4 regions of the Streptomyces sp. NPDC008092 genome follow, and region 4 is predicted to be linked to each of the others. Evidence: riboswitches for the same ligand, from Rfam matches in the RefSeq annotation. Region 4 holds a riboswitch; each other region holds the start of a gene.
What was found. A riboswitch is a leader RNA that binds a small molecule or an ion and turns the genes downstream of it on or off. The one in region 4 is predicted to bind S-adenosylmethionine.
Positions count from the first base shown of each region.

Region 1: linked by a shared signal. The riboswitch ahead of ACFZB3_RS22005 (aminotransferase class V-fold PLP-dependent enzyme) and the one ahead of thrC (threonine synthase) in region 4 are both predicted to bind S-adenosylmethionine.
Region 2: linked by a shared signal. The riboswitch ahead of ACFZB3_RS24645 (ABC transporter permease subunit) and the one ahead of thrC (threonine synthase) in region 4 are both predicted to bind S-adenosylmethionine.
Region 3: linked by a shared signal. The riboswitch ahead of ACFZB3_RS07265 (putative leader peptide) and the one ahead of thrC (threonine synthase) in region 4 are both predicted to bind S-adenosylmethionine.

Region 1 is NZ_JBIBHY010000006.1:450,487-457,920, reverse strand. It holds gene ACFZB3_RS22020 (Rieske 2Fe-2S domain-containing protein) at 1-192, shown strand, start outside; gene ACFZB3_RS22015 (cytochrome b N-terminal domain-containing protein) at 189-1,850, shown strand; gene trpD (anthranilate phosphoribosyltransferase) at 1,981-3,045, shown strand; SAM riboswitch class IV at 3,129-3,245, shown strand; gene ACFZB3_RS22005 (aminotransferase class V-fold PLP-dependent enzyme) at 3,417-4,781, shown strand; gene ACFZB3_RS22000 (Lrp/AsnC family transcriptional regulator) at 4,947-5,228, opposite strand; gene ACFZB3_RS21995 (rhomboid family intramembrane serine protease) at 5,225-6,019, opposite strand; gene ACFZB3_RS21990 (hypothetical protein) at 6,173-6,412, shown strand; gene ACFZB3_RS21985 (NYN domain-containing protein) at 6,453-7,434, shown strand, end outside.
Region 2 is NZ_JBIBHY010000007.1:357,977-365,410, forward strand. It holds gene ACFZB3_RS24615 (MFS transporter) at 1-52, shown strand, start outside; gene ACFZB3_RS24620 (DUF2218 domain-containing protein) at 271-609, shown strand; gene ACFZB3_RS24625 (hypothetical protein) at 611-1,423, opposite strand; gene ACFZB3_RS24630 (hypothetical protein) at 1,566-1,823, opposite strand; gene ACFZB3_RS24635 (hypothetical protein) at 1,984-2,115, shown strand; gene ACFZB3_RS24640 (glutathione S-transferase C-terminal domain-containing protein) at 2,306-3,178, shown strand; SAM riboswitch class IV at 3,256-3,379, shown strand; gene ACFZB3_RS24645 (ABC transporter permease subunit) at 3,768-4,751, shown strand; gene ACFZB3_RS24650 (ATP-binding cassette domain-containing protein) at 4,748-5,536, shown strand; gene ACFZB3_RS24655 (transporter substrate-binding domain-containing protein) at 5,599-6,624, shown strand; gene ACFZB3_RS24660 (GNAT family N-acetyltransferase) at 6,672-7,434, shown strand, end outside.
Region 3 is NZ_JBIBHY010000002.1:512,761-520,194, reverse strand. It holds gene ACFZB3_RS07285 (carbonic anhydrase) at 192-680, shown strand; gene ACFZB3_RS07280 (MerR family transcriptional regulator) at 765-1,136, shown strand; gene ACFZB3_RS07275 (DUF427 domain-containing protein) at 1,222-2,031, opposite strand; gene ACFZB3_RS07270 (hypothetical protein) at 2,028-2,231, opposite strand; SAM riboswitch class IV at 2,558-2,671, shown strand; gene ACFZB3_RS07265 (putative leader peptide) at 2,706-2,822, shown strand; gene ACFZB3_RS07260 (ABC transporter substrate-binding protein) at 3,045-4,664, shown strand; gene ACFZB3_RS07255 (ABC transporter permease subunit) at 4,668-5,627, shown strand; gene ACFZB3_RS07250 (ABC transporter permease subunit) at 5,624-6,547, shown strand; gene ACFZB3_RS07245 (dipeptide ABC transporter ATP-binding protein) at 6,649-7,434, shown strand, end outside.
Region 4 is NZ_JBIBHY010000005.1:571,108-578,541, forward strand. It holds gene ACFZB3_RS19005 (alpha/beta fold hydrolase) at 1-459, shown strand, start outside; gene groL (chaperonin GroEL) at 568-2,190, opposite strand; gene ACFZB3_RS19015 (cold-shock protein) at 2,512-2,718, opposite strand; gene ACFZB3_RS19020 (ubiquitin-like small modifier protein 1) at 3,187-3,462, opposite strand; gene thrC (threonine synthase) at 3,506-4,789, opposite strand; SAM riboswitch class I at 4,808-4,969, opposite strand; gene ACFZB3_RS19030 (glucosyl-3-phosphoglycerate synthase) at 5,127-6,071, shown strand; gene ACFZB3_RS19035 (trehalose-6-phosphate synthase) at 6,233-7,434, shown strand, end outside.

The DNA of each region.
Region 1 (7,434 bases), on a different contig from region 4:
CAGCAGACCCACCACGTGCTCTGCCCGTGCCACCAGTCCACCTTCGACCTCTCCGACGGAGCCCGAGTGATCTTCGGCCCGGCCGGCCACGCCCTGCCGCAGCTGCGCATCGGCGTGAGCGAGGAGGGCTACCTCCAGGCGCTCGGCGACTTCGACGAGCCCGTCGGTCCTGCCTTCTGGGAGCGCGGATGAGCACTAACGAGAACTCCACGCGGACATCAGCCGCTGACGCGGCGGGCCGCGAGCGCGGGAAGGCACCGGCCGGCGAGCGTGTCGCCGACTGGGCCGACGGACGGCTCGGGATCTACTCCCTGGCCAAGTCCAACATGCGCAAGATCTTCCCCGACCACTGGTCGTTCATGTTGGGCGAAGTGTGCCTGTACAGCTTCATCATCATCATCCTCACGGGTGTGTACCTGACGCTGTTCTTCCACCCGTCGATGAACGAGGTGGTGTACCACGGCAGCTACGTCCCGCTCCAGGGACAGATGATGTCCGAGGCGTTCAGCTCGACCCTGCACATCTCCTTCGACGTGCGCGGTGGTCTGCTCATCCGGCAGATCCACCACTGGGCCGCGCTGATCTTCCTCGCCGGCATGTTCGTGCACATGATGCGCGTGTTCTTCACGGGCGCGTTCCGCAAGCCGCGTGAGATCAACTGGCTGTTCGGCTTCCTGCTGTTCGTCCTGGGCATGTTCACCGGTTTCACCGGTTACTCGCTCCCGGACGACCTGCTCTCCGGCACCGGTGTCCGCTTCACCGAGGGCGCCATCCTGTCGATGCCGATCGTCGGCACGTACATCTCGTACTTCCTCTTCGGCGGCGAGTTCCCCGGCCACGACTTCGTGGGGCGGTTCTACTCGATCCACATCCTGCTGCTGCCGGGCATCATGCTCGGCCTGGTGGTGGGCCACCTGATCCTGGTCTTCTACCACAAGCACACGCAGTTCGCGGGCCCCGGAAAGACCGAGAAGAACGTCGTCGGCATGCCGCTGCTGCCGGTCTACATGGCCAAGGCCGGAGGCTTCTTCTTCCTGGTCTTCGGTGTCATCGCGGCCATCGCGGCGACCACCCAGATCAACCCGATCTGGGCCATGGGCCCCTACCGCCCGGACCAGGTGTCCACCGGCGCCCAGCCCGACTGGTACATGGGCTTCGCCGAGGGCCTGATCCGCTACATGCCCGGCTGGGAGATCAACTTCTGGGGCCACACCCTGGTCCTGGGCGTCTTCATCCCGCTGGTCCTGTTCGGTCTGGTCCTGGGTGCGATCGCGGTCTACCCCTTCATCGAGTCCTGGGTCACCGGCGACAAGAGCGAGCACCACATCCTGGACCGCCCGCGCAACGCCCCGACCCGTACGGCCTTCGGTGTCGCCTGGGTGACGGTCTACATGGTGGGCCTGATCGGTGGTGGCAACGACCTCATCGCCACCCACTTCCACCTGTCGATCAACGACGTGACCTGGTTCGTCCGGATCTTCTTCTTCGCCGGACCGGTGATCGCGTTCATCGCGACCAAGCGGATCTGCATGGGCCTGCAGCGCCGGGACCGCGACAAGGTGCTGCACGGTCGCGAGACCGGCATCATCAAGCGGCTGCCGCACGGTGAGTTCATCGAGGTCCACGAGCCGCTCTCGCAGGAGCAGCTGCACACCCTCACGGCGCACCACCAGTACGAGCCGGCCCAGGTCGGCCCGGCGGTCGACGAGAACGGTGTCGAGCGCAAGGTCAAGGGCTCCGAGAAGCTCCGCGCCAAGCTGAGCAGCGCCTACTACGGCGAGGACAACCAGATCCCGAAGCCGACCGTCGAGGAGTACAAGGAGATCACGAGCGGCCACGGCCACCACTGATCGACCGCGTCGCCACGCCACAGCCGAAGGGCCCCGTCCGTACACCGGACGGGGCCCTTCGCGGTGCCCGGGGCTGGATAGGGTAGGCCGTGAGACCTTCATTCCGCGTACGACGATCAGGAGCGGCCCCATGAGCGCTGTGACCCCCGCTGGAGGCGACACCGCGGCGGGCCGTTCCTGGCCCGAGGTACTGAACGCGCTGCTGTACGGCCAGGACCAGAGTGCCGAGGCGACGGCCTGGGCGATGGACCAGATCATGCGTGGCCAGGCCACCGACGCCCAGATCGCGGGCTTCGTCGTCGCGCTGCGCGCCAAGGGCGAGACGGTCGAGGAGATCAACGGGCTCGTCCGCACGATGTACGCGCACGCCAACGTCATCGAGGTGCCGGGCCGCACCGTCGACATCGTCGGCACCGGCGGCGACGGCGCGAAGACGGTGAACATCTCCACGATGTCGGCGCTCGTGGTGGCCGGCACCGGCGCGAAGGTCGTCAAGCACGGCAACCGCGCGGCCTCCTCCGCGTCCGGGGCCTCCGACGTCCTGGAGAAGCTCGGCGTCAACCTCGACCTGACCCCGCAGCGGGTCGCCGAGGTCGCCGAGGAGGCGGGCATCACCTTCTGCTTCGCCGTCAAGTTCCACCCGGCGCTGCGCTACGCGGGCGCCGCGCGCGGCCAGCTGGGCATCCGCACGGTCTTCAACATCCTCGGCCCGCTGACCAACCCCGCGCAGGTCCGCGCCCAGGCGGTCGGCGTCGCGGACCCCCGCATGGCCCCCGTGGTCGCGGGCGTCTTCGCGGAGCGCGGCAACTCCTCCCTGGTCTTCCGCGGCGACGACGGCCTCGACGAGCTGACGACGACCGCCACGTCCCACGTCTGGATCGTCCGCGACGGCAAGGTCACGGAGGAGACCTTCGACCCCCGCGAGGTCGGCATCGACCTGGTCCCCGTGGAAGCGCTCCGGGGCGGCGACCCGTCGTACAACGCGGAGGTCGCCCGCAGGCTGCTGGACGGCGAGCGGGGCCCGGTGCGGGACGCGGTGCTGCTGAACTCCGCGGCGGCGCTGGTGGCCCTGGACCCCGGCGCCGGAACCCTGGCCGAGGAACTGCGCGCCGGCATGGACAGGGCGGCCGAGTCGATCGACTCGGGCGCGGCGAAGCGGGCACTGGAGCGCTGGGCGGCGGCGACGAACAGGTAGGGGCTGCGGTCGGCCCGTGGCGGTGTCCCGTCATCCGGACAGGAGTTGCGCGGCGGCGATCACTTCACCTACGTTTCTTTCCAGGTCATGAGTGACAGTCATGAGGCCCCGGCCGACTGTCCGGCAACCCTCCGTCCGTGGCGGGGTGCCCCGGGTGAAGACCAGGCCGCAGGCAGCGAGGTCTGCGGCAAGCGCGGACCCCTCGTACACCAGGGGTCCTGGTCGTCGAGGAGTCTCCCGTGAGCAAGCGAATGCGATAGGGCCGCAGAGCCCCGCCTCCGCATCCCCTTTTCCTTTTTCCCCGTGCCGGAGCCGCGGTCGTCCGCGCGCTCGCACGGTGATTCCGCCTTGCCTCTCACGGGAGTTCCGCCATGTCCGTCTCCACCGCTGCCGCCGCCCGGTCCGTTTGTGCCCCGCTGCCCGTTCTGGGCCGGGATGTCACCGTCCCCCTCGTCACCGGCGGCGAGGTCACCTACGCCGCCCTCGACTACGCGGCCAGCGCCCCCGCCCTCCAGCGGGTCTGGGACGACGTGGCGGCGTACGCGCCCTACTACGGCAGCGTCCACCGCGGCGCCGGCTACCTCTCCCAGCTCTCCACGGACCTCTTCGAGAACGCCCGGAAGGCCGTCGCCGAGTTCCTCGACTGCCGCCCCGACGACCAGCTGGTCTTCACCCGCTCCACCACGGACTCCCTGAACCTCCTGGCCCGTGCCCTCCCCGCCGACTGCCAGGTCTTCGTCTTCGAGACCGAGCACCACGCCTCCCTGCTGCCGTGGCAGGACGCCCGCGTCACCTACCTGAACGCCCCCCGCACCCCGCGCCAGGCCGTCGAGACCCTGGAACGCGCCCTCGCCGACCGCGACCCGTACGGCCCGGCCCTGGTCTGCGTCACCGGCGCCTCCAACGTCACCGGCGAGCTGTGGCCGGTACGGGAGCTCGCGGCCGCCGCGCACGCGCACGGCGCCCGGATCGTCCTGGACGCCGCCCAGCTGGCCCCGCACCACCCCGTCTCCGTCCAGGACCTGGACGTCGACTGGGTCGCCTTCTCCGGCCACAAGCTGTACGCCCCCTTCGGTTCCGGCGTCCTGGCCGGCCGCGCCGACTGGCTGCAGGCGGCCGAGCCCTACCTCGCGGGCGGCGGCGCCAGCCGCAGGGTGACCCGGCGCGAGGACGGGGGAGTGGCCGTGGAGTGGCACGAGAGCGCCGCCCGGCACGAGGCGGGCTCGCCCAACGTCATCGGCGCCTACTCCATCGCCTCCGCCTGCAAGGCGCTCACCGAGGCCGGCTTCGAGGCGCTGGTCGCCCGTGAGCAGCACCTGATCGAGAAGGTCCGGGCCGGGCTGGCCGGGGTCCCCGAGGTCCGGGTCCTCTCCCTCTTCGGCGACGACGCCCCCCGCGTCGGCGTGATCAGCTTCGTGGTGGACGGCTGGAACAGCTCCCACTTCGCCGCCGCCCTCTCCGCCGAGTACGGCATCGGTGTCCGCGACGGCCTCTTCTGCGCCCACCCGCTGGTCAGGACCCTGCTGGGCTCCGACCCGCAGACCCAGGGCGAGTGCGGGGCGCCGGAGGCGGCACCGGGCGAGAAGTCCCTGAACGCGATCCGGGTGAGCTTCGGGGCGGGGACGCCGGACGAGCACGTGGAGCGCTTCGTGAACGCGGTGCGGGAACTGGTGACGGAGGGCGCCAAGTGGTCCTACCGCACGGAGGACGGCCGCTGCGTCCCGGCGGTGAGCTGACTTACCTGTTTTTCAGGGGCGCGGGGAACTGCGCGACCAGCCACGACGTACCCGCAGCGGACCACGGCGCTTCGTGCCCGGCTGCGGACCGGTGGGGGCTGGTCGCGCAGTTCCCCGCGCCCCTTTGGGGCGCGTTGCAGTCGGGGCGCCCCGAAACGTACTGGCTCAGCTGTCCAGGCCGATCGCGAACGCCGCCTCCAGGTCGTGCTGGGAGTACGTGCGGAACGCGACGTGCGTGTCCGTGGCCTCCACGCCGGGGATCTTGCTGATGGAGCCGGGGATGACCTCGGCCAGGTCCTCGTGCTGCTTGACCCGGACCATGGCGATCAGGTCGTACGTACCGGTGACGGAGAAGACCTCGCTGACGCTCTCCAGTGCGGCGATCCGTTCCGCGATCTCGGGGATCCGGTCCACGCTGGTCTTGATGAGGACGATCGCGGTGATCACGGCTGGTTCTCTCCCTCGGGTGCCGGAGCTGGGGCGACCTTCACTTTAGTCGCCCGCCCGTCGCCCACCACCCCCCTTCCGAGGCCGCGCTTCGCGCCCTTCTTTCTTCCGTACCGCACCCACGCGTAACCGAACCCGAGTCCGAAGCCGACCAGGTGTGCGAGGTAGGCCACGCCGGGACCGGAGGGGGCCTGGTTCAGGGCCAGCCACTGGAGGGCCGCCCAGAACGGGAGGACCACCCAGGCCGGGAAGCGGAGCGGGAGGAAGAAGAGGAAGGGGAGGAGACTGGTCACGCGGGCGTTGGGGAACAGGTACAGGAACGCCCCGAGGACCGCCGAGATCGCCCCGGACGCGCCCACCAGCGACTGCGGGGACGTGGCGTTGGCGACCGCGTAGCCGAGCAGCGCGAGATAGCCGCAGCCGACGTAGAAGAGGGTGAACTCCACGCGGCCCATCCGTTCCTCGGTCATCGCCCCGAAGACGAAGAGGAAGAGCATGTTGCCGAGCAGGTGCACCCAGCTGCCGTGGATGAACAGCGCCGTGGCCGGGGTGAGCGCCTCCCGCGCCGGCCCGTCGAACAGGTCGGCGGGAACCACCCCCCAGTGCCGGAAGTACGCCCGCTGGGCGGTCGCGAGGGCCTCCCCGGTGCCGTAGGACGGGGTGAAGCCGGAGGCGGGGCCGAGCACGAAGATCAGGCAGCACACGGCGATCAGGGTGTACGTCATGGGCGCGGACGTGCCTCGCAGGCTCCGCAGGGTCCGGGCCGCCGTCGTGTTCCAGTTGCCGATCATGGACATAGAGCATGGCGTAACGGGACGCAGTGGTGCAGACCGCCTCGCCGCCATGGAGAGGGCGGCGTCGAGTACCCGCCAGGCCGTAGGGTTACGAGCCACACGCGTCGGGACGGCGCGTCACGGACACTAGAAGGAAGCGAACAAGCCACGATGACGGTTCCCCTGCCGACCGCCACGACGCGGTGGCGCTGCACCCTCTGCGGCAACCTCACCCGCTTCGACGTGACCCGCTCGTCGAAGGTGGTCGAGTACATCCACCTCGACCTGGCCGGTGAGCCGAAGGTCGAGGAGCGCGAGGTGGTCAGTGAGACCATCGAGTCGGTGCGCTGCCGCTGGTGCAACGCGGTGGACCAGGTGGAACTCGTGGACAGGCCGGGCGCCGACTCCTGATACCGGGAGCCGGCCCCGTACAGGTGATGGGGTGTGACGGATGGTGGAGACCACAGGCGGGGGGCCGGGCGACGGCACCGCCGAGGTGCTTGACCGTCCGTTGCCCGACGGTGTGCGACGGCGTGTCGTACAGATCGTGTCGGACGGCTTCGGTGGGCTGACCGTCGCCGAACTGCCCGCACAGCTGCGGCAGTACGCCCGTTTCGCCCCGAACCGCCGGGCCAAGTTCGCGGGGAACGCCATGGCGGCCGCGCTGGAGACGGACACCCTCTTCCGGCAGCGGATCGGCGAGAAGCTGAGAGAGGCCCAGCCGGAACTGGCCGGCGCCCTGGACTCCGGCTCCCCGCCCCCGGCCGCGGACCCGCTCGACGTGGCGGCCGCGGCCTACGTACTGCGCCCCACGGGCTGGGTGAAGCTGGTGGCGGCGGCCGGCGAGGAGGCCCAGCGGGCCGACGCCGAGCGGGCCGACGAGGAGAGCCGGGCCGAACTGGAGCGGCTGCGCGAGGAGCTGGACCGGGCCCGGGAGCAGACCCGGTCCGAGACGGAGCGGCTGCGCACCGAGCTGGACGCGGCGAAGAAGGAAGCGGAATCGCTTCACCGCAAGCTGCGGGCCGCCCTGAGCGACGTCAAGCGCGGTGAGGCCGCCCTGCGCAAACTGCAGGCCGGGATGGAGGCGGGGCGGGCCGAGGGGCAGTCCCAGCTGTCCGCCGCCGAGAGCGAGAGCCGGCGGCTCAAGGCCCGGCTCGGCGAGGTCGAGGCGGCCCTGGAGGCCAGCCGCCGGGCCGCCCGCGAGGGGCGCAGCGTCGAGGACATGCGGCTGCGGCTGCTGCTCGACACCGTCCTCGACGCGGCCCAGGGGCTGCGCCGGGAGCTGGCCCTGCCGCCGGTGTCGGTGCGGCCCGCCGAGACCGTGGATGCGGTCGAACCGGGACGAATGACCCCGAAGGACATCGCGGCGCGCGCACTGTCCGAGCACGACCCGGCCGTTCTCGACCAGCTGCTCGCCCTGCCCCAGGCGCACT
Region 2 (7,434 bases), on a different contig from region 4:
CCTGGACCTCGCGAAGGCGGCGCGGACGGCGCGCGGGCCGGTGAACGGCTGACGCCCCGCTTCGGCGACGCCGAGAAGGCCACGAACGCCCCGGAGGCCCCGCGCGCGAGCGACCGCGGGGCCTCCGGGCGACCGACGCGGGTTCCGGCGGCGGCAGGTGACACGACCGGCATGCATAGTTTGCGGCCCCCGGTACGGTCCCTGACCCCGTGCCCCGACGTAGCGTGAGCCCGTCACCGCTTGCCCGCCCCGCACCACCGGGAGTCCCAGATGGCCCGCTCCGAAGCCCGCGTTCCCACCGACCGCCCCGCCCGCTACGCCAAGCAGCTCGCCTCGCACCTCGGCCGCCGCTCGCAGACCAGCTGGGACGAGGAGACCGGCACCGGCGGCATCGTCTTCCAGAACGGCACCGGCACCCTCACCGCGACCGAGGGCGCCCTGCTGCTCACCGTGGAGACGGAGGCGGAGAACCTCGACGTCCTGGAAGGCGTCGTCGGCCGGCACCTGGTGCGCTTCGGCACCCGTGACGAACTCGTCGTCGCCTGGCAGCGCGACAACGGGGAACCGGGCACCACCCAGCGCAACTCCGAGGCCCCGGCGCCCCACTGACCTAGTCGAACTGGCTCGGCAACGGCGCCGGCGTCTTGCCGGACAGCACTTCCTTGAGGCGCTTGGCGCCGTTCTGCACGGCCAGGACGGTGCTGTCGTGGTCGACGCCCGAGAGGCCGCCGTTGGTGACCGCGGCCCCGGAGGCGCCGACGCGCAGCACCGCGACGTCCAGGGTGGTCGTGGCGGGCTGCCCGTTCGAGGTGCCCTGGACGGTGACCGTGAGCGCCGCCAGCGCGTCGCCCGCCTTGGGCGGCTCCTTGTACTCGACGACCTGCACGGTCCGCTTGCTGCCGTCCGAGGCGGTGGCCGAGAACTGGTTGCACTCCGTCGGGAGGTTCTTCAGCCACTTGATGGTGGCGTCCACGGAGGCCTGGCCGTAGTCCCCCACCTGGTACAGCAGCCGGGAGTCCGCCGAGGTGAAGCCGCGCAGCCCGGAGGCGCCGGTGGCGCGGCCCAGCAGGGTGTCGGAGTACAGGCTGTCCAGCAGCCGCTGGCAGTCGGCCGCGTCGGACCTGGCGGTGAGGAAGCCGGCGACGTCGACCTTCCCGACCAGCATCTGGTTGCGCCAGGTGGCGGCGTCGTTGGCCAGCTGCCAGTCGTCCTCGATGTCGGCCGGCGTGATCAGCGCGGCCTGCGCCCCGGGGCCGGTGAGGGCGGGGGTGCGCGACGGGGCCGGGGAGCGCTCGGCGGCGGGGGAGACGGCCGCGGCCTCGGGGGAGCCGCTGCCGTCCGAACAGGCCACCGCCGTGGCGAGCAGGGTCCCCGCCGCCAGGGCCGTGGCGAGCACACGCGCGGGTCGGGACGGACGGGTCATCGCGACTGCCTCCTCGGGAACGCGGTACGTCCCTCCGCGGACGGCGCCGGTGCGCGTCCTCCGCGGGAAGACGTCGGTACGTCCCTCCACGCCATCACCGGCCAGGGGCGCCGACCACCCGCACGTGCCATTCGGGTGAGCGTCACGACCCGGCCGCCGAGATGCGCACCCGCCTGCTGCCGCAGCGCGGGCACACCGCGTCCGTGAGCGGCGACGGCACCGCCCGGCCGGCCTCGTCGACGTACTCCAGGGTGGTCTGCAGCTCCGGGTCGGCGACCGGGTCGGTGAAGAACACCGCCTGGAAGGCGGCCTCCCAGCCGTGGCCGCACCGCCCGCAGCGGAACGCGAAGGTCTCGGGCACGGCACCCGGCACCGGCCCGGGACCCGGGGGCTCGGTCATCGGCTCCGGCTCCTGTCACTCGGCCTTCCCCACCAGCGCACCGCCCCGGCCGGCCGGCGGCAAGTCGGGGCCGGGTGTCCCAGGCGTGGACGCCCCCTTGACGCCGGGCGGGGGCCGATCGACACTCCAGTTGGGAATCCTAGTGAAAAGGTAGGGAAAGATGGGTCGCCTGCGCACGCTCACCGGCAGCCACCGCCGCGAGAGCCCCGCGCCCTGGCCGGCCCCCCTGCTCACCTCCCGCCGCCACCTCGACCTGCTGCGGATGTGCGGCGCGACCGGCCGCAGAGGCTGAGCGCCCGATCCCGGCCGTACGGGCCGGGTGCCCGTCCGCCGGGACGCACCACGGCTCACCGAGCCACGGCGCATCGAGCCATCGAGTCACGACCCATCGACTCACGACCCACCAAGTCACGACCCGCCGAGAACCCACCGACGAACGCTTCCGCCGCGCGTACGTCCGCGCGCCCGCCCCGGGGAGACGCATGTCCATCACTCCACTCGCCGCCCTGCCCTCCGTCCGCACCGCCCCCGCCTTCCGGGGCCGCATCGGCCGCGACGCGCGCAGCGGCCACTACGCCGTGCCGCGCCGCTACCGGCTGCACCTGTCCACCGCGTGTCCCGACGGCCTCCGGATCGCCGTCGGCCACAGCCTGCTGGCCCTGGACGACTGTTGTCCGGTCACCTTCCTGCCCGCCGTCCCGGACTGTCCCGACGGCAGCCACGCGGTACTGCGCCCCCTGTACGAGGCCAGTGCGCACCGCTACTCGGGACCGGCCCTCGCGCCGGTGTTCAGCGACGGATGGTCCGGCCGCATCGTCAGCACCCACAGCCGGGACATCCTGCGCGACCTGGACCAGCACTTCGGCGACGGTGCCGCCCGGCTCTACCCGTGCGGTGCCGAGGCCGAGATCGAGGCCGTCGAGCGGCTGTGCGCCGAGGACGTCGAGCAGGCCGCGCAGCGCGCCGGGCGCGAGGGCGGCGACCCGGCGGCGCTGGAGACGCTGCTCGCCGCCCTGGACGAACTGGAGCACCGGCTGACCGGGGTGGAGTTCCTGGTCGGCGGTCAACTCACGGCCGCGGACATCGAGTTGTGGGTGACCCTGGTGCAACTCGACACCGTGCACCGCAACCACCTGGACGCCGCCGCCGTGCACGCCGTCGCCGGCCACCCGGTGCTGTGGGCCTACGCCCGGCGGCTGGCCGCCCACCCGGCCTTCGGCGTTCACCTCGACCTCGACGGCATCGCCCGCCGCCACCACGGCCGTTGCCAGGGCCTGGAGGCCGCCGGCGCGGCCGTCCAGATCCTGGACTGGGCGGGCCACGCGGCGGACGCTCCCGGCGTTCCGCGCAGGTGAGAGCGGTCCGAACCGTTTCGCCAGTCGGACAGGCGTTGACATTCGTTCGGGCAACTGCGTTACTTACGGACCAGAACGGTCATGAGCGTCAGCATCAAGCCCTGGCTTGCTGACCGGCAACCCTCGCATCGCGGTGGGGTGCCCCAGGTGACGACCGGACCGACGACGTTTCGGCAAGCGACGATTCGGTAAGCGCGAGGCCCTCCCGGGGCCGGCACGACAGTGACAGGTGACGGACATGTACGCAGCTTCCAGGACGGCCCAGCGCCGCGCCGCGGGCTGCGTACGCCCGTACCCGAGCCCGCTCGTCGCCGACCGCGCCGTCGACCTGCTCCGTGTCAACAGCGCCCTGTGTAGCGCGTGTACCGCACCGGGCTGTGCCCGCTGTCGGATCTGACCAGGCCTTTCCGCCGGTTTTCCGCAGCTTCGCACCCCAGCGTCCCCGTCGAGACACCGGCCGCCCGGTGTGCCGCCGTCCGCCCAGCCCCCGTGCCCGCGCGCCTCCGCGCACCGTGCCGTGCCCGAACACGGCCCGGTGCGCGGCCACCGCCGTGGGACACGTGGGCGTCCGACTCCGCCGGAGCCCGCCATGAGTGAACCCCCAGGCGCCACGATCGCCGCCCCCGAGGCGCCCCCCGCAGCCGACGAGCCGTCACCACCCCTCGCAGCACAGCGCGTTCAGCCACTGCGCAGGCCCGGACGGTGGATCGCCACCGCCGTCGTCCTGGTCCTCGTCGTCCAGTTCGCCCACGGACTGGTCACCAACCCCTTCTACCAGTGGGACCGCTTCGGCTACTGGTTCCTGCGGCCGACCATCCTCGACGGACTGGCCATCACCCTCGAAGTCACCGCCTACAGCGCGGTGCTGGGCCTCCTCGGCGGCATCCTGCTCGCCCTGGCCCGGCTGTCGAAGAGCCCCGTGCTGCGCGCGGTCAGCTGGACCTACGTGTGGGCGCTGCGCTCCGTACCGCTCATCGTGGTCCTGCTCTTCCTCTACAACTTCAGCGCCCTGTACAAGACGTTGAGCATCGGCGTCCCCTTCGGGCCGGCCTTCTTCTCCTTCGACGAGTCGAAGCTCGCCACCGACATGGTCGTCGCCGTCATCGGCCTCAGCCTCAACGAGGCCGCCTACGCGGCCGAGGTGGTCCGCGGCGGCATCCTCTCCGTGGACCAGGGCCAGCACGAGGCGGCCGCCGCGCTCGGCCTGCCCAAGGGCTACCAGTTCCGGAGGATCGTGTTCCCGCAGGCGCTCAGGTCGATCACCCCGAACTACGTCAACCAGCTGATCGGCCTGATCAAGAGCACCTCGCTGGTCTTCTACGTCTCGCTGCTCGACCTCTTCGGCTCCGCGCAGAGCATGGGCTCCACCTACCCCGGCGACATCGTGCCGCTGCTCCTGGTGGTGACCGTCTGGTACCTGATCCTGACCAGCGTCGTCTCCGTCGTCCAGTTCTACGTCGAGCGGTACTACGCCCGAGGCGCCACCCGCACGCTGCCCCCGACCCCCCTCCAGAAGCTGCGCACCGGCCTCACCGACCTGAGCGCCCGCATCCGCCGGGAGGCCGCGGTATGACCGCCACCGACACCCTGGACACGGCCCCCGCCGCCCTGGAGATAACCGGCGTCCACAAGTGGTACGGCGCCCACCGCGTCCTGGACGGCATCGACCTGACCATCCGTCCCGGCGAGGTCACCGTCGTCCTCGGCCCGTCCGGCTCCGGCAAGTCCACCCTCCTCAGGGTCATCAACCACCTGGAGAAGCCCGAGCGCGGCCACGTCAGCATCAACGGCGAGCCGATCGGCGTGAAGCGGCAGGGCGACCGGCTGAAGGAGCTGAGCGAACGCGCCATCCTGGCCCAGCGCGGCCGGATCGGCTTCGTCTTCCAGAACTTCAACCTCTTCCCGCACCTGACCGTGCTCGACAACGTGGCCGCCGCCCCGGCCGCCACCGGGAAGCTCAGCAGGCCCGCGGCCCAGGCCCTGGCCAAGGAACTCCTGGAACGGGTCGGCCTCGGCGAGCGCATCGGCGCCTACCCCCGGCAGCTCTCCGGCGGCCAGCAGCAGCGCGTCGCCATCGCCCGCGCCCTCGCCCTGCGCCCCGGCGTGATCCTCTTCGACGAGCCGACCTCCGCCCTGGACCCCGAACTCGTCGGTGAGGTCCTCGCCGTCATCAAGGACCTGGCGACCAGCGGCACCACCCTCGTCATCGTCACCCACGAGATCGGCTTCGCCCGCGAGATCGCCGACCGGGTCGTCTTCATCGACGGCGGCCGGATCGTCGAGCAGGGCCCGCCCTCCGAGGTCCTCGACAACCCCCAGCACGAGCGGACCAGGGACTTCCTCAGCAAGGTCCTCTGAACCGCACCCCTCTCACCGCACCTCAACCACACCTTTCACCGCAACACGAAGGACAGACAGCCATGCCCACGCTCCTCACCCGACGCAGCCTGATCAGAGGCATCACCGCGGCGACCGCCGTCGCCTCCCTCGCCACCGGGCTCGCCGCCTGCGGGGGCGACAGCGACGCGGCCACCACCACGGCCGCCGCGAAGACCGGCGAGGTCGTCATCGGCCAGGTCTCCAACGGCGCCGCGACCCAGACCACGATCAAGGTCTCCGAGGTCAAGTCCATCAGCGCCGAACTGCCCGACTCCGTCAGGAAGAGCGGCAAGCTCGTCATCGGCGAGGGCGCCCTGCCCGCCGGGTTCCCGCCGCTGGCCTACGTGGGCAGCGACCAGAAGACCCTCACCGGCTCCGAGCCCGACCTCGGCCGCCTGGTCGCCGCGGTCTTCGGCCTCAAGCCCGAGATCCAGAACGCCACCTGGGAGAACATGTTCGTCGGCATCGACAGCGGCAAGGTCGACGTGGCCTTCTCCAACGTCACCGACACCGAGGAGCGCAAGAAGAAGTACGAGTTCGCCTCCTACCGGCAGGACAACCTCGCCTTCACCGTGCCGAAGAAGAGCACCTGGAACTTCGACGGCAACTACGAGAACCTCGCCGGCAAGACCGTCTCCGTGAGCGCCGGCACCAACCAGGAGAAGATCCTCCTGGAGTGGAAGAAGAAGCTGGAGAGCGAGGGCAAGAAGCTCACCGTCAAGTACTTCCAGGACAGCAACAGCGTCTACCTGGCCCTGTCCAGCGGCAAGATCGACGCCTACCTCGGCCCCAACCCCGGTATCGCGTACCACAACAAGCAGACCGAGAACACGCCCACCGCCACCCGCACCGCGGGCACCTACTCCGGCGCCGGCGCCAGCCTCCAGGGTCTGATCGCGGCCACCGCAAAGAAGGACAGCGGCCTGGCCAAGCCCCTTGCGGACGCCATCAACTACCTGATCGAGAACGGCCAGTACGCCAAGTGGCTCAAGGCCTACAACCTTTCCAACGAGGCCGTCGCCAAGTCCGAGGTGAACCCGCCCGGACTGCCCCTCGACAACTCCTGATCCCTGTCGAAGAGCAAACCCGCTGGTTGAGAAAGGACTTCGCCTCCGTGACTCTCCACCCCGGCCTTCGCGGAGGCGGAGCCCCTCCCGCTCCGCGCACGTCCCCGCTCGACAACGCCGTCTGGTCGGCCCTCACCGGCCCGCACGCCCACCTTGCCGAGCGAAGCGAGATGGGGGTCCCCCCGGCCGAAGGCTGGGGGAGGGTCGGCCGGGCGGCCCGCTATCCCGACGACGTCTACGCCTACGCCGCGCTCGCCGACCCCACCGACCCGGCCGCCTGGGCCGACCTGCGCACGCTCGTCGGCCCGGGAACGACGGTGAAGATCAAGCCGGTCGAGGCGGCACCGCCCGGCTGGGAGGTGGTCGGCGGCGGGACGGGCGTCCAGTTCGTGGACACCGCGCTCCGGGCCGAGCCCGCTCCCGAGGCGGTACGGCTCGGGCCGGACGACGTGCCCGAGATGCTGGACCTCGTCGCCCGCACCGAGCCGGGCCCGTTCCGCACCCGGACCGTCGAGATGGGCACCTATCTCGGCATCCGGCACCGCGGGCGCCTGGTCGCGATGGCGGGGGAGAGGCTGCGGCCGCCTGGCTGGACGGAGATCAGCGCCGTCTGCACCGACCCGGAGCACCGGGGCCTGGCCACCCGGCTGATCCGCGCGGTCGCCGCCGGGATCCGGGAACGCGGCGACACCCCGTTCCTGCACGCGGCCCCGGGCAACGCCAACGCGATCCGGCTCTACGAGTCGATCGGATTCACCGAGCGGCTGCGCGGCCGCACCCTGCTGCTGCGCAGCCCGGGAACAACCACGG
Region 3 (7,434 bases), on a different contig from region 4:
GGTTCACTGGGGAAATGGCGACCTTCGCCGCCACGCTGACGGGCTTCTGGCCCTCGCGTCGCGTCCACCTCTTCGACGGGTTCTGTAGCCGGGCCGCGTGACCGTGCTCCGCGGCCCCGGGGCATCCGGGGCCGCACCGTGCCACCGCCCACCCCAGTCACCCGTCGCACCAGAGGAAGCCGAGGTCCCCCATGTCCGTGACCGATGAACTGCTGGCCAACAACGCCCGCTACGCGGAGTCCTTCTCCGGCCCGCTCCCGCTGCCGCCCTCCCGGCGGCTCGCCGTCGTGGCCTGCATGGACGCCCGGCTGAACGTCTACGCGATCCTCGGCCTGAACGACGGCGAGGCCCACGTCATCCGCAACGCGGGCGGTGTGGTCACCCAGGACGAGATCCGCTCGCTCGCCATCAGCCAGCGGCTGCTCGGCACCGAGGAGATCATCCTCATCCACCACACCGACTGCGGCATGCTGACCTTCACCGACGACGGGTTCAAGGACGCGGTCCAGAAGGACACCGGAATCCGTCCGCCCTGGGCGGCGGAAGCCTTCGCCGATCCGGACACGGACGTGCGGCAGTCCATCGCGCGCATCAAGTCGGACCCCTTCGTCGTGCACAAGGACCGCGTCCGCGGTTTCGTCTTCGACGTGGCCACGGGCAGGCTCTCCGAAGTCCTCTGAGCGTCACGGTCCGAGGAGGGCGGCGACCCCGACGAGGTCCACGGCGCGGCGGCGGGCCAGAGGCTCCGAGGCTCGGGGGCGGACATGCGGATCGGGGACGCGGCGGCAGCGGCGGGGACCACCCCTCGGGCACTGCGGTTCTACGAGGAAAGGGGGCTGCTGCCGGCACCGCGGCGCACGGCCGCCGGGCAACGTGAGTACGGGCCCGACGAGGTGGCCAGGGTCCGGGTCATCCGTGAGCTGCTGGCGCTCGGTCTGACCGTCGAGGACCTGCGCAGTCTCGCCGACCGGCTCGCCATGCTCGGCGAGCTGCCCCCGGGGCGCTGCGGGCACCCCGACAGCGACCGGCCCGGCTCCGGGGTGATCGCCCGCAGGCTCGCGGCCCTCGACACCGAGATCGACCGGCTGACCCGACTGCGCGAAGGGCTCGTCCTGCGTACCTTCGGCCAACCGTGACGACACGTCGGCGGCGCCGAGTGCCCGGCCCCGGCCCGGCCGGCTGCCGGCGGAGGCGGCGGTCAGCACCGCCGTCGGCACGGCCTCATTGTTGCCCGGCGAGAGCGCTGCTGAAGTGGGTCACCGGGCGCTCCAGGCGTTCGCCGTCGAGGGTGATGTCGACAACCTCGTTGTAGAAGGCGAGGAGCCCCTGGACGGCGCCGACCGCGGGCAGCGGGTCCGGGTAGCTCCAGACGACGTCGGGCGGGACGTCGGCCTCGCCGCGCCAGGACCAGTACTCGGCGGTGCCCTTGTACGGGCAGCCGGTGTGGTGGCCGGTGGCTTCGAGCAGGTCGAGGCGGACGTCCTCACGCGGGATGTAGTAGCGGGTGGGCAGGCCGGTCTCGAAGAGCAGGACCGGCCGGCGGGTGTCCGCGACGACCGTGCCGTCGATCTCGACCACGAGGTGCCGGCTGCTGGGGATGGCGTCGACCCGCTTGTGCGGGTCACGGGGGTGGACGAAGATCTCTTCCTCCTCCTCGTACCAGTGGTCCAGGCCCCGCCCGACGCGCCGGAACCACTCGAAGGCGATGTGGTCGGCGAGGTCGGCGGCCGGGAAGGTCCAGGCGGCGTTCTCCAGCAGTTCGCCGTCGGCCTCGACGTCGTAGAAGATTCGCGAGCCGGTGTGGGTCCCGGTCGGCGGGTTCTTCGCGGGCTTGAGGAGTTCCTCGCGTACCTCGGCGCGCGGGAACGCGTACAGCGGCACGGGCACCCCGGGCTCCCAGACGAGGACGGGATGGCGGCTGTCGACCACCGTGACGTCGCCCTTGCGGCCGCGCACCCAGCGCTCGCTCGGCTCCCACAGGAGTCCTTCGGGGGTGGTCCGCACGGCCTGTGCGGTGGGGAAGGTGGTCATGAGCGGCTCTCCCTCGGCTGGTTCACGCGGTGACCTCGGCGACGTGGGGCGGTTCCGCGCCGGGCGGCCGGCTGCTCGGGGCGGCCGGAGACCCACAGGTACTCCTCGACGATGCCACTGGCACGCTCCCACACCGGGACGGGTTCGAAGGCGGTGCCGCCCGGGTCGGCGAAGGCCGGGAGGGGTGACACGACCGCCATGGCCGGGCGGCGCCTGTCGCGCCCGGATGCCCGCGACGCCGGTCCGGATCCGGGTGAGGGCCCGACGCGGCGGAGGTGAAGGCGGCGGCGGAAGGGAGCGAGTGGTCAGCGACGGGTCTGGGCGAACCGGTCGGCACGGCGGCCCGGACAGAACGGGTCGAGCAGCACGACGTCTGCCTGACCTGCGGTCTCCATGGCCGGATCAAAGCACACCGAACAAGGTGCGTCCACCATCCGTCCCGCCACATGAGACGACCCCGTTCACCGGACAGGGCGTCACATTGCGCCATTGACGTACGCCAAAATCGATCCGTAGCATCACCAACGGCATTGAGTGTCAGCGTCAAGCCCTGGCTCGCTGACCGGCAACCCTCCCGCGCGGTGGGGTGCTCCAGGTGAAAGCCCGGCGGGGTCACCGATGACTCCCGCAAGCGCGTGGTCCCGTGACCGGGGCCGGAGACGGGGAGGTTGGACATGCGGCACAGCGACGACTCCGCTGCCTCCCCCGCCGACGCCACGGCGTACTCCAGGCTCTCGCGCCGGCGCCACATCGATCTGAAGCGCTCGACCAGCTGCCTCTGTCGGGCCTGACCGGCCCGGCTGCCACCGGCTGACATCCGTCACCGGCCCAGGCCCCTTCGCGCCGCCCTTTACCCTCGCCGCCGGTTCCCGGTGTCGTCCGCATGCCAACCCCCCTTTTCTGCACAGCGCACACCCGGCCGGAGCCGATCCGTCCGGGCCGCACACACCGTCGTGCCTCCGTGCATCCGTGCGTGGTCGTGCCCCGGTGACACGAGTAGGAGAAAGCCCTCCGTGACTGCACTTCCGGATTTCAGACCCTCCCGATGGGCGCCCCTGGCCGCGCTCCTGACCACCAGCGTCCTGCTGACCGCGTGCGGTTCGGGCGACGACGGCTCCGGCGCCGGCAGCGGCCGGGCGAGGTCCGGCGGCACCCTGACCTTCGCGGTGGGGTCCGACGCCGGCTGCGTGGATCCGCAGCAGGTCGGCAGCAACGACACCATCTACTCGGTGCGCCAGATCGTGGACTCCCTGACCGACCAGGACCCGAAGACCGGCAGGATCGTGCCCTGGCTCGCCAGGAGCTGGGACATCAGCGCCGACGCGACCACGTTCACGTTCCACCTGCGCTCGGGGGTCACCTTCAGCGACGGGTCGAAGCTCACCGCGCAGGTGGTCAAGGACAACTTCGACGCGGTGCCGGAACTGGGCGCCCTGGGCACTCTCGCCGAGGGCTACCTGAGCGGCGTCAAGAGCACCGCCGTGGTCGACCCGCTCACCGTCAAGGTGACCTTCCAGCAGCCCAACGCGCAGTTCCTGCAGGCGACTTCGACCCATTCGCTGGGGATCGAGTCCTCGGCGAGCGTGCGGAAGACCCCGCAGGAGAAGTGCAGCGACGGGGTGGTCGGGTCCGGTCCGTTTGTGCTGAAGCAGTACGTGCAGAACCAGTCGGTCACCCTGGCCAGGCGCACCGGGTACGACTGGGGCTCCTCGCTCTGGTCGAAGAAGGGCGAGGCCTACCTGGACAAGCTGGTGTTCAAGGTCGTGCCCGAGGCCGGGGTGCGGGCCGGCAGCCTCCAGTCCGGGCAGGTGGACGCCATCAGCAGCGTCGGCAAGGCCAACGAGGCGGCGCTCAAGGGCGGCCAGGTCGCCCTGCGGAGCCGGGCCAACCCCGGTGTGGTGTTCGGCCTGGGGCTCAACAACTCGCGGCCGCTGCTGAAGGACCCGAAGGTCCGTCAGGCGATCTCGGCCGCCGTCGACCGGAAGCAGATCGCCGACACCGTTTTCCCGACCGGCACCCAGCCGGCGACCAGCATCCTGGCGCACACCACGCCCGACTACACGGATCTCTCCGCGGACCTCGCCCTCGACACGGCCAAGGCCAAGTCCCTGCTGGACCAGGCCGGCTGGCGGTCGGGCAGCGACGGCGTCCGCACCAAGGACGGCAAGAAACTGACCCTGACGATCAGCTGGTTCCCGAACGCGGCCACCAACCAGCCCGCGCTGGAGCTGGTCCAGCAGCAGCTCAAGGCCGTCGGGATCGGCGTGGTGCTCAAGCAGCTCCCGGTCACCCAGTTCGCCACCACGCTCCAGTCGGGTGACTTCGACGTGGTGTGGGGGAACACGACCCGCGCCGACCCGGACATCCTGCGCAGCTCCTTCTCCACGAAGCTGGCCAACTTCTACCACCTGCCGGCCAGTTCGCTGGACACGGCGCTGTCCGCGCAGGCCGCTACCACGGACACCGCGAAGCGCAGGCAACTGGTCGGCGAGGCACAGCGGTTGATCGTGCAGAACGCCTACGACATACCGGTGGTGGAGCTCCAGACCCAGCTGGGCGTCTCGAACAAGGTGCACGACCTCGCGTTCGACTCCGGCAGCCGTATCCAGCTGCACGACACCTGGATCGGCTAACGGATGCGCCGCTATGTGATCAAGCGGCTGGCGCAGGCGGCCGGAGTGCTGTGGGCGGCGTACACGGTGTCGTTCCTGGTGCTGGACTTCCTGCCCGGCGACCCGGTCTCGGCGATGGCCGGGGCCGGGATGGACTCGGGGCAGGTGGATCCGGCCCAACTCGCCGAGTTGCGCCACGAGTACGGCTTCGACAAGCCGGTGCTGGTGCAGTACGCCGAGTACCTGGGCCGGGCGGCGCGCGGGGACTTCGGCGACGCGGTCTCCACCGGCCGCCCGGTCACCTCCACCCTGGCCGACGCGCTGCCGCAGACGCTCCAGCTGACCGGTGCCGCGCTGCTGCTCGCGGTGGTCCTCGGCGGCGGCCTCGCGGTGGCGGCGACGTACACCTCGCGGCGGTGGCTGCGGCAGCTGCTGCTGTCGCTGCCACCGCTGGGGGTGTCCGTCCCGACGTTCTGGGTGGGGCTGCTGCTCGTCGAGGCGTTCTCGTTCAAGCTGCACTGGTTCCCGGCGTTCGGCAACGACGGGCTGCGCGGCCTGGTGCTGCCCGCCCTGACACTGGCGGTCCCGACCGGCGCGCAGGTCGCCCAGGTGCTGGCCAAGAGCCTGCTGACCGCGCTGGACCAGGCCTATGTGGAGACCGCGCGCGCCAAGGGTGCCGGCCGGTGGCGGGTGCATCTGCGGCACGCGCTGCGCAACGCGTCGCTGCCGGCGCTGACGGTCGTCGGCCTGCTGGTCGGGCAGCTGATCGCCGGTTCGGTGGTGGTCGAGACGGTGTTCTCCCGCGACGGTCTGGGCCGGGTGACCGCCGGGGCGGTCACCACTCAGGACATCCCGCTGGTCCAGGGGGTGGTGGTGTTCGGCGCGCTGATCTTCGTCGTGACGAACCTGCTGGTGGATCTCGTCTATCCGCTGCTGGACCCGCGGATCGTGGTGGCCTCGGAAAGGAGGACGAGCCTCGCATGAGTCAGAGCCTTGTCGACGACCAGGCCGAGGCCGCCCTCGGCACCGCCCGGCCGGTCGGGAACGGATCCCCCGCACAGCCCGGCCGGCCCGCCGGCATCCGCCGGGTGCTCCGCTTCCTGCTGCGCCGTCCCGGTCTGCTGCTGTCCGTCGTCGTCCTCGTGCTGGTGGTGCTGGCCGCCTTCCGGCCGGACCTGTTCACCTCGCAGGACCCGCTGCGGGGGGTGCCGTCCCAGAACTTCCGCGGTCCGAGCGGCAGTCACTGGTTCGGCACCGACGAACTGGGCCGCGACGTCTTCTCCCGTGTCGTCCACGGCGCCCAGCTCTCCCTCAAGGCCACGCTGATCGCGGTCCTGGTGGCGTTCGTGGTCGGCGGGCTGCTCGGCGTGGTCGCCGGGTTCGTGGGCCGCTGGGTGGACGACGTGCTGATGCGGTTCGTGGACGTCCTCCTCGCCATCCCCGCGCTGTTCCTGTCGCTGGCCCTGGTCACCGCGCTCGGGTACGGGACGGTGAAGGTGGCCGTCGCGGTCGGCATCGCCAGCGTCGCCTCCTTCGCCCGGGTGGCGCGGGCCGAGGTGCTGCGGGTGCGGCAGGCGGTGTTCGTCGAGGCGTCCCGGTCCTGCGGGGCCCGCTGGTACTCGGTGCTCGGCCGGCACGTCCTGCCCAACGCCGCGGGGCCGGTGATCGTCCTCGCCACGCTGGACTTCGGCACCTCGATCCTGGCCGTGTCGGCGCTGAGCTTCCTCGGCTACGGCGCGCCGCCGCCCGCCCCGGAGTGGGGGACGCTGATCTCCGACGGCCGCAACTACCTGGCCAACGCCTGGTGGCTGACCGCGCTGCCCGGTCTGGCGATCGCCGCGACCGTGCTGGCCGCCAACCGCGTCGCGCGGGCGCTGGACGGCGAATGGGCACGGCAGCGATGACCCACTCCGCGCATGAGAACAGCGACGCACCCGAGAACCGTGCCGCACCCGAGAACCGTGACGCACGCAAGAACCGTGACGCACGCGAGAACGGCGGGAACGTGACCACACCAGTCCTGGAGATCCGCGGCCTGTCCGTGTCGTACCGCACCCGGGGCGGCGCGGTGCCGGCCGTACGCGGCGTGGACCTGGACGTATGGCCCGGGCAGGTGACCGCCGTGGTCGGCGAGTCCGGCTCCGGCAAGAGCACCACCGCACACGCCGTCACCCGGCTGCTGGCGGCGAACGGCACCATCGACGCGGGCACGGTCCGCTTCGGCCGGCACGACCTGGCCGCCCTCTCCGAGGCGGAGCTGCGCACCGTGCGCGGTGCGCAGATCGGGCTGGTCCCGCAGGATCCGACGGTCTCGCTCAACCCGGTGAAGCGGATCGGCGAGCAGGTCGCCGAGGTGCTGCGCATCCACGGTCTGGCGACCCGGCGGACCGCGGGCGCCGAGGCGGTCGCGGTCCTCGACCGGGCCGGGCTGCCCGACGCGGCCGTCCGGGCCCGGCAGTACCCGCACGAGCTGTCCGGCGGCATGCGGCAACGCGCCCTGATCGCCGTCGCGATCGCGGCGGGGCCCCGGCTGATCATCGCCGACGAGCCGACCAGCGCGCTGGACGTCACCGTGCAGCGGGTCATCCTCGACCATCTCCAGCACCTCACCGAGGAGTCGGACACCGCGATCCTGCTGATCACCCACGACCTGGGGGTGGCCGCCGACCGGGCCCAGCGCCTGGTCGTCATGGACCAGGGCAAGGTCGTCGAGGCGGGCGAGACCCGGGCCCTGCTCGCCGACCCGCAGCACGAGTACACCCGGCGGCTGCTGGCCGCCGCCCCGAGCCTG
Region 4 (7,434 bases):
CTGGCGCTGCTCGCCCCGCCCTGGCCGGGATACGACTGGTCCGCGGAGATGGTCGCGTACGACGAGGCCGAGACGGCGGCCCTGGCCGCGGGCGACCTGGACGCCGCGGTCCGGGTGAACCTGGACATGTGGCTGCGCGGGCCGGCCCGCGGGTGGCACGAGGTGGCCGCGGGACTGGCCGACGGACTCCGCGGACCGCTGCGGACGTCGCTGGTGAACCAGGACGTCGTGGGCAGGTACTCCCGGGGCACGACGGCCGGGGACATCGGCGCCGTCTCCGTCCCCACCCTGGTGGGGATCGGCAGGCTCGACGTCCCCGACTTCCAGGACATCGCCCGCCGGTACGCCGCCGGGATCCCCGACGCCACCCTGGTCGAGTTCGCCGCCGCCGCGCACCTCGTCGCGCTGGACGCACCCGCCGAACTCACCGCGGTACTGGAGCCGTTCCTCGCGCGCTGACCCGGCGGCCGGGACCGGGGCCCGGCCGGGTACGCCGAAGGGCGGCACCCCCTGCCGAACAGGGGGTACCGCCCTCGGTGCTGCGTCGGAACTGCCGAGCCGTCAGGCTCAGAAGTCCATGTCACCGCCCGGCATGCCGCCCGGAGCGGCCGCGGCGGCCTTCTCCGGCTTGTCGGCGATGACGGCCTCGGTGGTGAGGAACAGCGCGGCGATGGAGGCGGCGTTCTGCAGGGCAGAGCGCGTCACCTTCGCCGGGTCGATGATGCCCTCGGCGATCAGGTCGACGTACTCGCCGGTCGCGGCGTTGAGGCCGTGACCCGGGGTGAGGTTGCGGACCTTCTCCACCACGACGCCGCCTTCGAGGCCGGCGTTGACGGCGATCTGCTTCAGCGGGGCCTCGAGCGCGAGCTTCACGGCCTGTGCGCCGGTCGCCTCGTCACCGTCCAGCTCCAGCTTCTCGAACACCTGGGAGGCCTGCAGCAGGGCCACGCCACCACCGGCGACGATGCCCTCCTCGACGGCCGCCTTGGCGTTGCGCACGGCGTCCTCGATGCGGTGCTTGCGCTCCTTGAGCTCGACCTCGGTCGCGGCACCGGCCTTGATGACGGCGACGCCACCGGCGAGCTTCGCCAGGCGCTCCTGGAGCTTCTCGCGGTCGTAGTCCGAGTCGGACTGCTCGATCTCGGCGCGGATCTGGTTGACCCGGCCGGCGACCTGGTCGGACGAGCCGGCGCCGTCGACGATGGTGGTCTCGTCCTTGGTGATGACCACCTTGCGGGCCTTGCCCAGCAGGTCGAGGGTCGTGTTCTCCAGCTTGAGACCGACCTCCTCGGAGATGACCTCGCCGCCGGTGAGGATGGCGATGTCGTTCAGCATCGCCTTGCGGCGGTCGCCGAAGCCCGGGGCCTTGACCGCGACGGACTTGAAGGTGCCGCGGATCTTGTTGACGACCAGGGTCGACAGGGCCTCGCCCTCGACGTCCTCGGCGATGATCAGCAGCGGCTTGCCCGACTGCATGACCTTCTCCAGGAGCGGGAGCAGGTCCTTGACGGAGCCGATCTTCGAGTTGGCGATCAGGATGTACGGGTCGTCGAGGGACGCCTCCATACGCTCCATGTCGGTGGCGAAGTACGCCGAGATGTAGCCCTTGTCGAAGCGCATACCCTCGGTGAGCTCCAGCTCCAGACCGAAGGTCTGGGACTCCTCGACGGTGATGACGCCTTCCTTGCCGACCTTGTCCATGGCCTCGGCGATGAGCTCGCCGATCTGGGTGTCGGCGGCGGAGATGGAGGCCGTGGAGGCGATCTGCTCCTTGGTCTCGACGTCCTTCGCCTGCTCCAGGAGGGCACCGGAGACAGCCTCGACGGCCTTCTCGATACCGCGCTTCAGGGCCATCGGGTTGGCGCCGGCGGCGACGTTGCGCAGGCCTTCCTTGACCAGGGCCTGGGCGAGGACGGTCGCGGTGGTCGTACCGTCACCGGCGACGTCGTCCGTCTTCTTGGCGACTTCCTTGACCAGCTCGGCGCCGATCTTCTCGTACGGGTCCTCCAGCTCGATCTCCTTGGCGATGGACACACCATCGTTGGTGATCGTGGGGGCGCCCCACTTCTTCTCAAGGACGACGTTGCGGCCCTTGGGGCCGAGGGTGACCTTGACGGCGTCGGCGAGCTGGTTCATACCGCGCTCAAGGCCGCGCCGCGCCTCCTCGTCGAACGCGATGATCTTGGCCATGTGAAGTGGTCCCTCCAGGACTGGGGGTGAGTCTTCAGGACCGCGCCCGCGCCCGCGACGGACGGCTCGCCGACCCGTGGGTTCCTTGCCCCACCCGGCCCGCGGGCCTCACCGACCCGGTCCTTCGTTGTCACTCTCACCTTCAGAGTGCTAACGCCAATGATTAGCACTCGGCCTAGGCGAGTGCAAGCGGCTCTCGCGGACTGGGGGCGCGGGACACGAGGACCGGAGGGTCCGGGACATGCCGAAGGGCCCGTACCCCGGGAGGCACGGGCCCTTCGAACAAGTACAGAAGAACGTCGCTGTCAGTCGGCGCGTGCTTCAGCTGGTCGCCAGCCGGACCATGTCCGCCTGCGGCCCCTTCTGGCCCTGCGAGATCTCGAAATCGACCCGCTGGCCTTCTTCCAGGGTGCGGTAGCCGTCCATCTGAATCGCGCTGTAGTGGACGAAAACATCCGCACCACCGTCGACCGCGATGAAGCCGTACCCCTTCTCCGCGTTGAACCACTTGACGGTGCCCTGAGCCATGCCTAACTCCCCTATTACTGGCCCTTGCACAGATCCACACTTCGCGGATCCGGGTCAGACCTCACCCCCCATTGGTTGGGGGCGTGCGCCGGAACGCGTCGACCGCGGCTGAATGTATCTGTCCAACTGCCGTCTGCAACAGGTCAATCGGACGAGAATTCTGGACGGAAGGGGTCCGGAATGTAGCAAGAATTCGGCCGAATTCAGGGCAAGTCGGGCCCCGTAAAGGTCACAAAAGCCGCATATAACCCGCATACTTTGGCTACTTCTTGCCGGGCTCGCGGTATCGAATACGGGGCTCCCGACCTGGAGATCGGGACCGTGTTCCCCAACTGTACCGCGCTCAACCACACAGAATTGCCCCCTCCGCTTCTCTCACGGAGGGGGCAATCAGATGAACAGTCGGTGATCGGCGTTACCGAAGGTAATGTTCGGTCATTCGATCAGCCTGTCATGCAGGTCAGCAGGTCAGCCGCCGGCGACGGCCGGGATGATGGAGACGCCGGCGCCGTCCGGGGTGGCGGTCTCCAGGCCCTGCTCGAAGCGGACGTCGTCGTCGTTGACGTACACGTTGACGAACCGGCGCAGCTTGCCCTGGTCGTCGAGAACGCGTGCGGAGATCCCGGTGTGCTTCTTCTCCAGGTCCGAGATGACCTCGCCGAGGGTGGCCCCTTCGGCGGCGACTTCGGCCTGACCACCGGTGTAGGTGCGCAGGATGGTGGGGATGCGAACGGTGACGCTCACGTTTTTACCTCCGGTCTGGGCAACGCCCTAATTCTCGGGGGACTCAGGCGAGCCCGGCTTCGCGGAAAGACTCCAGATTCGGGCGAATGGTCGCGGTGAGCCCGGTTCCCGCAACCGCGTCCAGCGTCTTCAGTCCATCACCGGTGTTGAGTACAACGACCGACTTCGCCGGATCAATCAGCCCATTCTCAATGAGCTTTTTGGTGACTCCAACCGTCACCCCGCCGGCCGTTTCCGCGAAGATTCCCTCGGTCCGCGCAAGCAGCTTGATCGCGTCGACGACCTGTTCGTCGTTCACGTCCTCCACCGCACCGCCGGTACGCCGCGCGATGTCGAGCACGTACGGCCCGTCGGCCGGGTTGCCGATGGCGAGGGACTTGGCGATGGTGTTCGGCTTCTGCGGGCGGACCACGTCGTGGCCCTCCTTGTAGGCCACCGACACCGGCGAGCACCCCTCGGCCTGGGCACCGAAGATCTTGTACGGCCTGTCCTCGACCAGCCCGAGCTTGATCAGCTCCTGCAGACCCTTGTCGATCTTCGTGAGCTGCGAGCCGGAGGCGATCGGGATGACCAGCTGGTCCGGGATCCGCCAGCCGAGCTGCTCGCAGATCTCGTACGCCAGGGTCTTGGAGCCCTCCGCGTAGTACGGCCGCAGGTTGACGTTGACGAAGCCCCAGCCCTCGCCGGCCGGGTCGCCGATCAGCTCGGAGCAGAAACGGTTCACGTCGTCGTAGTTGCCCTCGATGCCGACGAGCTCGCCGCCGTAGATCGCGGCCATGACGATCTTGCCCTGCTCCAGGTCGTGCGGGATGAACACACAGGAGCGGAAGCCGGCCCGGGCGGCGGCGGCACCGACCGCGCCGGCCAGGTTGCCGGTGGACGAGCAGGAGAGGGTGGTGTAGCCGAAGGCGCGGGCGGCCTCGACGGCCTGGGCGACGACGCGGTCCTTGAAGGAGTGCGTCGGGTTGCCGGAGTCGTCCTTCACGTACAGCCCGCCGGTGACCCCCAGCTCCTTCGCCAGGTTGTCGGCCTTGACGAGCTTGGTCCAGCCGGGGTTGATGTTCGGCTTGGTCGCCACGTCCGCGGGGACGGGCAGCAGCGGCGCGTAGCGCCAGATGTTCGCGGGACCCGCTTCGATCCGCTTCCGCAGCTCCTCGGTGTCGTAGGCCGAGAAGTCGTACGCGATCTCCAGCGGGCCGAAACACTCCTCGCACGCGAACACCGGACCGAGCGGGACGCGGTGACCGCACTCGCGGCAGCTCAGGGCAGCGGCGGGGCCGAGGTCTACGGTGGATTCCGTGGTGCTTGCAACAGTCTGCACAGCCATGTGAGGCGAGGCCCTTTCTCCTCATCTTCCTCACGACGCATCTCGCCGTGAGACGGATTTGGCACCTTCCCTAGCCGGGAGCCTCGCGAGCGATCGACACTGATCGGCGATCTACGAGAACCGACTGGAGGGTTGCCGGGGCTTCAACGGGCCGTTTCCCTCTGCCCCTCTGGATGAGCGGTATGTGGTTGTCAACGCCGGGTGACCCCAGGACATGCGATGGTCATCGGCGTTGTTCAAGACTGTAACCGAAGGCCAGGACAGTTGAGTGAGTCGTCCGAACCGCGAGATGGATCACACGTCGCCGTGTGGCCGTGACAGTGAGGAGCCGCTGACCGTGCTGGAAGAAGTCGAGCGCTGGCTGGCCACCCGCTCCTGGTCCGTAACCGACCGTCCGCTGCACCGGATCATGGCCGCCAAACGGTCCTCCGGGCAGACGGTCAGCGTCGTGCTGCCCGCGCTCAACGAGGAGGAGACCGTCGGCGACATCGTCGCGATCATCCGCCACGACCTCATGCAGCAGGTGCCGCTCGTCGACGAGATCGTGGTCGTCGACTCCGGCTCCACCGACCGCACCGCGGCCGTCGCCGCGGCGGCCGGCGCCCGCGTCGTGCACCGCGACGCGATCCTGCCCCGCATCCCCGCCGTCCCCGGCAAGGGCGAGGTCCTCTGGCGCTCCCTGCTGGTCACCACCGGGGACGTCGTCTGCTTCATCGACGCCGACCTGCGCGACTTCTCCTCCGACTTCGTCACCGGCATCGTCGGCCCGCTCCTCACCGACCCGGACGTGGACCTGGTCAAGGCGATGTACGACCGCCCGCTCGGCGGCGCCGCCGGACAGGGCGGCCGGGTCACCGAGCTGATGGCCCGCCCGCTGCTGAACATGCACTGGCCGCAGCTGGCCGGCTTCGTCCAGCCGCTCGGCGGCGAGTACGCGGCCCGCCGCTCGCTCCTCGAACAGCTCCCCTTCCCGGTCGGCTACGGCGTCGAGCTGGGCATGCTGGTCGACGCCCTGCACCTGGTCGGCCTCGACGCCCTCGCCCAGGTCGACGTCGGCGTCCGCAAACACCGCCACCAGGACGGCCAGGCCCTCGGCCGGATGTCCGCCGCGATCTACCGCACCGCCCAGCTCCGCCTGGCCCGCGGCCACCTGATCCGCCCCTCCCTCACCCAGTTCGAACGCGGCGAGGACGGCTTCGAACCGCGCACGTACTCCGTGGACACGGAGGAACGGCCGCCGATGGCGGAGATCGCGGAGTACGCCGAACGCAAGGTGGCGTGACGTCGCCGCAGGGCCGCGCACCGAGTGGCGTGACGCCTTCGTACCGGGCGGGCACCGGATGGCGCGTCTTCGCCGTACGGCCGTATACGGCGGCGCGTCGGGCCCGGCCGTACGTTTGAGCGTTTACGGGCCGGGCTAGGTTGACGCGTATGGCTTCCCCCATGGCTTCCACCGGCGGTGCCGAGGTGCTGGTCGCGTCCAACCGCGGCCCGGTCTCGTACGACCTGCGCGAGGACGGTTCGCTGCACGCCAAGCGGGGCGGCGGCGGACTGGTCTCGGGGCTGTCGGCGATCGGGCCGGACGCGAACGCGGTGTGGGTGTGCGCGGCGCTGGGCGACGGCGACCGGGAGGCGGTGCGGCGGGCCGGGGGCGGCCGGCTGCCGGCCGAGGACAGCGGCGGGCAGCAGGTCCGGATGCTCGACATCGACGCGGACGTGTTCTCCGACGCGTACAACGGCATCGCGAACTCGGTCCTGTGGTTCGTCCACCACATGCTCTACCAGACCCCGCTGGAGCCGGTCTTCGACGCGGAGTTCCGGCGCCGGTGGGCGTCCTACCAGGCCTACAACCGCGCCTTCGCGGAAGCGCTGGCGCAGGAGGCGGCCGACGGCGCGGTGGTGGTCATCCAGGACTACCACCTGGCGCTGGCCCCCCGGATGCTCCGCCGGCTCCGCCCCGACCTGCGGATCGGCCACTTCTCCCACACCCCCTGGGCGCCGCCGGACTACTTCCGCCTCCTCCCCGACGACATCGCGGCGGAGCTGCTGACCGGGATCCTGGGCGCGGACCACGCGGCGTTCCTGACGCGGCGGTGGGCGGACGCGTTCGTCGCCTGCTGCCACGCGGTGCTGGGACCGGGGATCCCGGCCGCCGATCCGTCGTCGGGCGGGACCCGGATCGGGGTGCACGGGCTGGGGGCCGACGCGGACTTCCTGCGGAAGCGGTCGCACGAGCCGGACGTCGGCGAGCGGATGGCCGCTCTTCGGGAGGAGATCGGCGGCGAAGGGCGGAAGACGATCGTCCGTGTCGACCGGACGGAGCTGTCGAAGAACATCGTGCGGGGGCTGCTGGCGTACCGGCAGCTGCTCGACGACCACCCCGAGTGGCGGGAGCGGGTGGTGCATGTCGCGTTCGCGTACCCGTCGCGGCAGGACCTGTCGGTGTACCGCGACTACACGGCGGAGGTGCAGCGGGTCGCGGACGAGATCAACTCGGTCTACGGGACGCCCGGTTGGACGCCGGTGGTGCTGCACGTCAAGGACGACTTCGCACGGTCGCTGGCGGCGTACCGGCTGGCCGACGTGGCGCTGGTGAACCCGATCCGGGACGGCATGAACCTGGTGGCGAAGGAGATCCCGGTGGT